2 regions of the Streptomyces sp. NPDC005435 genome follow, and region 2 is predicted to be linked to the other one. Evidence: riboswitches for the same ligand, from Rfam matches in the RefSeq annotation. Region 2 holds a riboswitch; the other holds the start of a gene.

Region 1 (2,992 bases), on a different contig from region 2:
TGAGCGCTGTGACCCCCGCTGGAGGCGACACCGCGGCGGGCCGTTCCTGGCCCGTCGTACTGAACTCCCTGCTGGAGGGCGAGGACCAGAGCGCCGACGCGACCGCCTGGGCGATGGACCGGCTCCTGCGCGGCGAGGCGACCGACGCCCAGATCGCCGGGTTCCTGGTCGCGCTGCGCGCCAAGGGCGAGACGGTCCAGGAGATCACCGGCATCGTCCGGGCGATGTACGACCACGCGAACACCATCGAGGTGCCGGGCCGGACCGTCGACATCGTCGGCACCGGCGGCGACGGCGCCAAGACCGTGAACATCTCCACGATGTCCTCGATCGTGGTCGCGGGCACCGGCGCCAAGGTCATCAAGCACGGCAACCGCGCCGCGTCCTCCGCCTCCGGCTCCTCCGACGTGCTGGAGAAGCTCGGCGTCAACCTGGAGCTGACCCCGAAGCGGGTGGCCGAGGTCGCGGAGGAGGCGGGGATCACCTTCTGCTTCGCGATCAAGTTCCACCCGGCGCTGCGGCACGTGGGCGCCGCGCGCGGCCAGCTCGGCATCCGTACGGTCTTCAACGTCATCGGCCCGCTGACCAACCCGGCGCGGGTGCGGTCGCAGGCGGTCGGGGTCGCCAACCTCGCCATGGCGCCCATCGTGGCGGGCGTCTTCGCCGAGCGGGGCAACTCCTCCCTGGTCTTCCGGGGCGAGGACGGGCTCGACGAGCTGACGACGACCTCGCCCTCGCGGGTGTGGATCGTGCGCGACGGCAAGGTCACCGAGGAGGTCTTCGACCCGCGTGACGTCGGCATCGAGCTGGTCCCGGTGGACGCCCTGCGCGGCGGCGACCCGGCGTACAACGCGGAGGTCGCCCGCAGGCTCCTGGACGGCGAGACGGGCCCCGTACGGGACGCGGTGCTGCTGAACTCCGCGGCCGCGCTGGTGGCCCTGGACCCGACCGGGGCGCCCCTGGCGGACCAGCTGCGCGAGGGCATGGCACGGGCGGCGGAGTCCATCGACTCCGGGGCGGCCCGGCGGACGCTGGAGCGGTGGGTGGCGGCGACGAACCGCTGAGGCGGCGGTGACGAGCCGCTGAGGTTCCGGCGGTGCCCGCGCGGCCGGCGTCCCGCGATCCGGACGCCGGTTGCGCGAACCGCCGGGCCCCCGCTAGCTTTTTGATCAGGTCACGAGTGACAGCCAACAGGCCCCGGCCGGCTGTCCGGCAACCCTCCGTCCGTGGCGGGGTGCCCCGGGTGAGGACCAGGCCGTAGGCAGCGAGGTCTACGGCAAGCGCGGTCGAGGGAGCCTTCCTTGAGCAAGCGAATGCGTTAGGGCCGCAGAGCCCCGCCTCCGCACGCCCCTTCTTCTCTTCCCGAGTTCGCCGCGTGCCGGGCCTTGTCGTACCCGCGCGCCGACTCCGGGCTTTCTCACGGGAGTTGACCCCTCATGTCCGTGCTCACCGCTGCCCCCGCCGTCCTCGCCCCGCTGCCCGTCCTCGGGTCCGGGGTCACCGTCCCGCTCGTCACCGGCGGCGAGGTGGAGTACGCCGCGCTGGACTACGCGGCCAGTGCCCCCGCCCTCCGGCGCGTCTGGGACGACGTGGCCGCCTACGCGCCGTACTACGGCAGCGTCCACCGGGGCGCCGGGCAGCTGTCCCGGCTCTCCACGGAGCTGTTCGAGAACGCCCGCCGCACGGTCGCCCGGTTCCTGGACTGCCGGGCCGACGACCAGGTGGTGTTCACCCGCTCCACCACCGACTCGCTGAACCTGCTGGCCCGGGCGCTGCCCGCCGGGTGCGAGGTGTTCGTCTTCGAGACCGAGCACCACGCGGCGCTGCTGCCCTGGCCGCAGGACCGGGTCACCGTCCTCGCCGCGCCCCGCAGCCCCAGGGCGGCCGTGGCCACGCTGGAGCGGGCCCTCGCCGCGCGGGACACCGCCGCTCCGGCACTGGTGTGCGTCACCGGGGCCTCCAATGTCACCGGGGAGCTGTGGCCGGTGCGCGAGCTGGCGGCGGCCGCGCACGCGCACGGCGCCCGGATCGTCCTGGACGCGGCCCAGCTGGCCCCGCACCACCCGGTGAGCGTGCGCGAGCTGGACGTGGACTGGGTGGCCTTCTCCGGGCACAAGCTGTACGCGCCCTTCGGCTCGGGTGTGCTCGCCGGGCGCGCCGACTGGCTCACGGCCGCCGAGCCGTACCTCGCGGGCGGCGGGGCGAGCCGCCGGGTCGTACGGGGTGCGGACGGCCGCGTCGAGGTGGAGTGGCACGAGGGCGCCGCCCGGCACGAGGCGGGCTCCCCGAACGTCATCGGCGCCTACGCCATCGCCTCCGCCTGCGCGGCGCTGGAGGAGGCGGGGCTCGACCGTCTGGCCGAGCGGGAGGCGGTGCTGATCCGCCGGGTGCGCGAGGGTCTCGCGGAGGTGCCCGGCGTGCGCGTCCTCTCCCTCTTCGGGGACGACGCCCCGCGCGTCGGCGTGCTGTCCTTCGTGGTGGCCGGCTGGAACGGCTCCCGCCTGGCCGCCGCGCTCTCCGCCGAGTACGGCATCGGCGTCCGCGACGGCCTCTTCTGCGCCCACCCCCTCCTGCGCACCCTCCTCGACGGCACCCCCGACACCGACGCCGACTGCGGCACCCCGGACGCCCCCCTGAACGCGGTCCGCGTCAGCTTCGGCGCGGGCACCCCGGAGGAACACGTCGACCGCTTCGTGGCGGCCCTGCGCGAACTGGTCGAGCACGGCGCGAAGTGGCGCTACCGCACGGAGAACGGGCAGTGCGTCCCGGAGTCCTGACGGGCGTCCTTCCGGGTCCGGCCGGCGGGGTGAGAAGTCCGACCGGCGAGGCTGCCGCCTCCTCGCGCCGTCCCGGCGGCGCGGGCGGCTGCCACGGACCGGCCGCCGGGCATCCGGCGCGGAGTGCGGCCGGCCGCGAGGGCGCGCCGCCGGAGGTGGACCGTCGAACCGCCGGAGGCTCTAGTTGTCGAGGCCGATCGCGAACGCCGCCTCCA
Region 2 (2,992 bases):
CGACTTGGCGATGGTGTCCGGCTTCTGGGGCCGTACGACGTCGTGGCCCGCCTTGTACGCGGCCGACACCGGCGAGCAGCCCTCCGCCTGGGCGCCGAAGATCTTGTACGGCCTGTCCTCGACCAGGCCGAGCGCGATCAGCTCCTTGAGCCCCTTGTCGATCTTCGTGAGCTGGGAGCCGGAGGCGATCGGCACCACGAGCTGGTCCGGCAGCCGCCAGCCGAGCTGCTCGCAGATCTCGTACGCCAGCGTCTTGGAGCCCTCGGCGTAGTACGGCCTGAGGTTGACGTTGACGAAGCCCCAGCCCTCGCCGGCCGGGTCGCCGATCAGCTCGGAGCAGAAGCGGTTCACGTCGTCGTAGTTGCCCTCGATGCCGACGAGTTCACCGCCGTAGACCGCGGCCATGACGATCTTGCCCTGCTCCAGGTCGTGCGGGATGAACACGCAGGAGCGCAGCCCCGCGCGGGCCGCGGCGGCGCCGACCGCGCCCGCGAGGTTGCCGGTGGAGGAGCAGGAGAGCGTGGTGAAGCCGAAGGCGCGGGCGGCCTCCAGGGCCTGGGCGACCACGCGGTCCTTGAAGGAGTGGGTGGGGTTCCCGGAGTCGTCCTTGACGAACAGGCCGCCGGTGACGCCGAGTTCACGGGCGAGGTTGTCGGCCTTGACGAGCGGGGTCCAGCCGGGGTGGAGGTTCGGCTTCTCCGCGACGTCGGCGGGGACGGGCAGCAGCGGGGCGTAGCGCCAGATGCTGGCGGGTCCTGACTCGATGCGCTTGCGGAGGCCCTCGGTGTCGTAGCCGGAGAAGTCGTAGGCGATCTCCAGCGGGCCGAAACACTCCTCGCAGGCGAAGACCGGGCCGAGCGGGACGCGGTGCCCGCACTCCCGGCAGCTGAGGGCGGCGGCGGGGCCGAGATCGACAGTGGGGGTGGCAATGGTCTGCACAGCCATGGGAGGCGAGGCCCTTTCTCCTCATCTTCCTCACGACGAATCTCGCCGTGAGACGGATTTGGCACCTTCCCGAGCCGGGAGCCTCGCGGTGTCGCGGAGTGTCCGCGCACGAGACCGGCTGGAGGGTTGCCGGGGCTTCGCAGGGCCGTTTCCCTCTGCCCCTCTGGATGAGCTGTATGCGGTTGTGAACGCCGATCGTCTCGGACATGCGATGGTCACCGGCGTTGTTCAAGACTGTAACCGAAGGCCAGCACAGTTGAAGGTGTCGTCCGAACCGCGAGACGGGTTCAAGAACACCGGCACGTGTGACCGTACGTCCCCCCTGAGAAGGAGCCGCAGACCATGCTGGAAGAAACCGAGCGCTGGCTGGCCACCCGCTCCTGGTCCGTGGCCGACCGCCCGCTGCACCGCGTCCTCGCCGCCAAGCAGCGCTCCGGACAGAGCGTGTCCGTGGTGCTGCCCGCGCTGAACGAGGAGGAGACGGTCGGCGACATCGTGTCCGTGATCCGCCACGACCTGGTGACGCAGGCGCCGCTGGTGGACGAGATCGTCGTGGTGGACTCCGGGTCCACCGACCGCACCTCCGAGGTCGCGGCGGCGGCGGGCGCGCGGGTCGTGCACCGCGACGCGATACTGCCCCGGCTGCCGGCCGTACCCGGCAAGGGCGAGGTGCTGTGGCGGTCTCTGCTCGCGACCAGCGGGGACATCGTCGCCTTCGTGGACGCGGATCTGAAGGAGTTCTCCTCGGACTTCGTCCTCGGCATCGTCGGCCCGCTGCTCACCGATCCGCAGGTGGACCTGGTCAAGGCGATGTACGACCGCCCCCTCGGCGGCGCCGCCGGACAGGGCGGGCGGGTCACCGAGCTGATGGCGCGGCCGCTGCTGAACATGCACTGGCCGCAGCTGGCCGGTTTCGTCCAGCCGCTGGGCGGTGAGTACGCGGCCCGGCGCTCGCTGCTGGAACAGCTGCCGTTCCCGGTGGGGTACGGCGTGGAGCTGGGGATGCTGGTGGACGCGCTGCATCTGGTCGGGCTCGACGCGCTGGCCCAGGTCGACGTCGGCGTCCGCAAGCACCGGCACCAGGACGGGCAGGCGCTCGGGCGCATGGCCGCCGCGATCTACCGCACGGCCCAGCTGCGGCTGGCCCGCGGGCACCTGGTCCGGCCCTCCCTGACCCAGTTCGAGCGGGGGGTGTCCGGCTTCGAGCCGCGTACGTACGCGGTGGACACGGAGGAGCGGCCGCCCATGGCGGAGATCGCGGAGTACGCGGAGCGGCGGGTGGCGTGAGAGCGCGCCGCACCCCGTATACGGAGGGCCGTATACAAGGCGCCGCGCCGCGTCCCGCACACGTTTGAGGGTTTCGGTGCCGGGCTAGGTTGAGGACCATGGCTTCAACGCAGGGTGCTGAGGTGCTGGTCGCGTCGAATCGTGGCCCGGTGTCGTACACGGTGGGTCCGGACGGGGCGCTGACGTCGCGGCGCGGCGGTGGCGGGCTGGTCTCGGGGCTGTCGGCGATCGGTCCCGGCACCGACGCGGTGTGGGTGTGCGCGGCGCTCGGTGACGGCGACCGGGAGGCGGTGCGGCGCGCGGACGGCGGGCTGCTGCCCGAGGCGGACACCGGCGGGCAGCGGGTACGGATGCTGGACATCGACGCGGGGGTCTACGCCGACGCGTACAACGGCATCGCCAACTCGGTGCTCTGGTTCGTGCACCACATGCTCTACCAGACCCCGCTGGAGCCGGTCTTCGACGTGGAGTTCCGCCGGCAGTGGGAGGCGTACCGGGAGTACAACCGGGCCTTCGCCGAGGCGCTGGCCGAGGAGGCGGCGCCGAACGCGGCGGTGCTGATCCAGGACTACCACCTGGCGCTCGCCCCCCGGATGCTGCGGCAGCTCCGCCCCGACCTGCGCATCGGCCACTTCTCGCACACCCCGTGGGCCCCGCCGGACTACTTCCGCCTGCTCCCCGACGACATCGCGGCCGAGCTGCTGAGCGGCATCCTGGGCGCGGACCGGGCGGCGTTCCTGACCCGGCGGTGGGCGGACGC

The links. A riboswitch is a leader RNA that binds a small molecule or an ion and turns the genes downstream of it on or off. The one in region 2 is predicted to bind S-adenosylmethionine.
Region 1: another riboswitch for S-adenosylmethionine. It lies ahead of AB0898_RS20870 (aminotransferase class V-fold PLP-dependent enzyme); the one in region 2 lies ahead of thrC (threonine synthase).

The regions. Positions count from the first base shown of each region.
Region 1 covers NZ_JBEXEQ010000015.1:163,484-166,475, reverse strand. The annotation lists gene trpD (anthranilate phosphoribosyltransferase) at 1-1,064, shown strand, start outside; SAM riboswitch class IV at 1,173-1,289, shown strand; gene AB0898_RS20870 (aminotransferase class V-fold PLP-dependent enzyme) at 1,437-2,777, shown strand; gene AB0898_RS20865 (Lrp/AsnC family transcriptional regulator) at 2,958-2,992, opposite strand, start outside.
Region 2 covers NZ_JBEXEQ010000006.1:241,026-244,017, forward strand. The annotation lists gene thrC (threonine synthase) at 1-945, opposite strand, end outside; SAM riboswitch class I at 964-1,119, opposite strand; gene AB0898_RS10235 (glucosyl-3-phosphoglycerate synthase) at 1,288-2,232, shown strand; gene AB0898_RS10240 (trehalose-6-phosphate synthase) at 2,331-2,992, shown strand, end outside.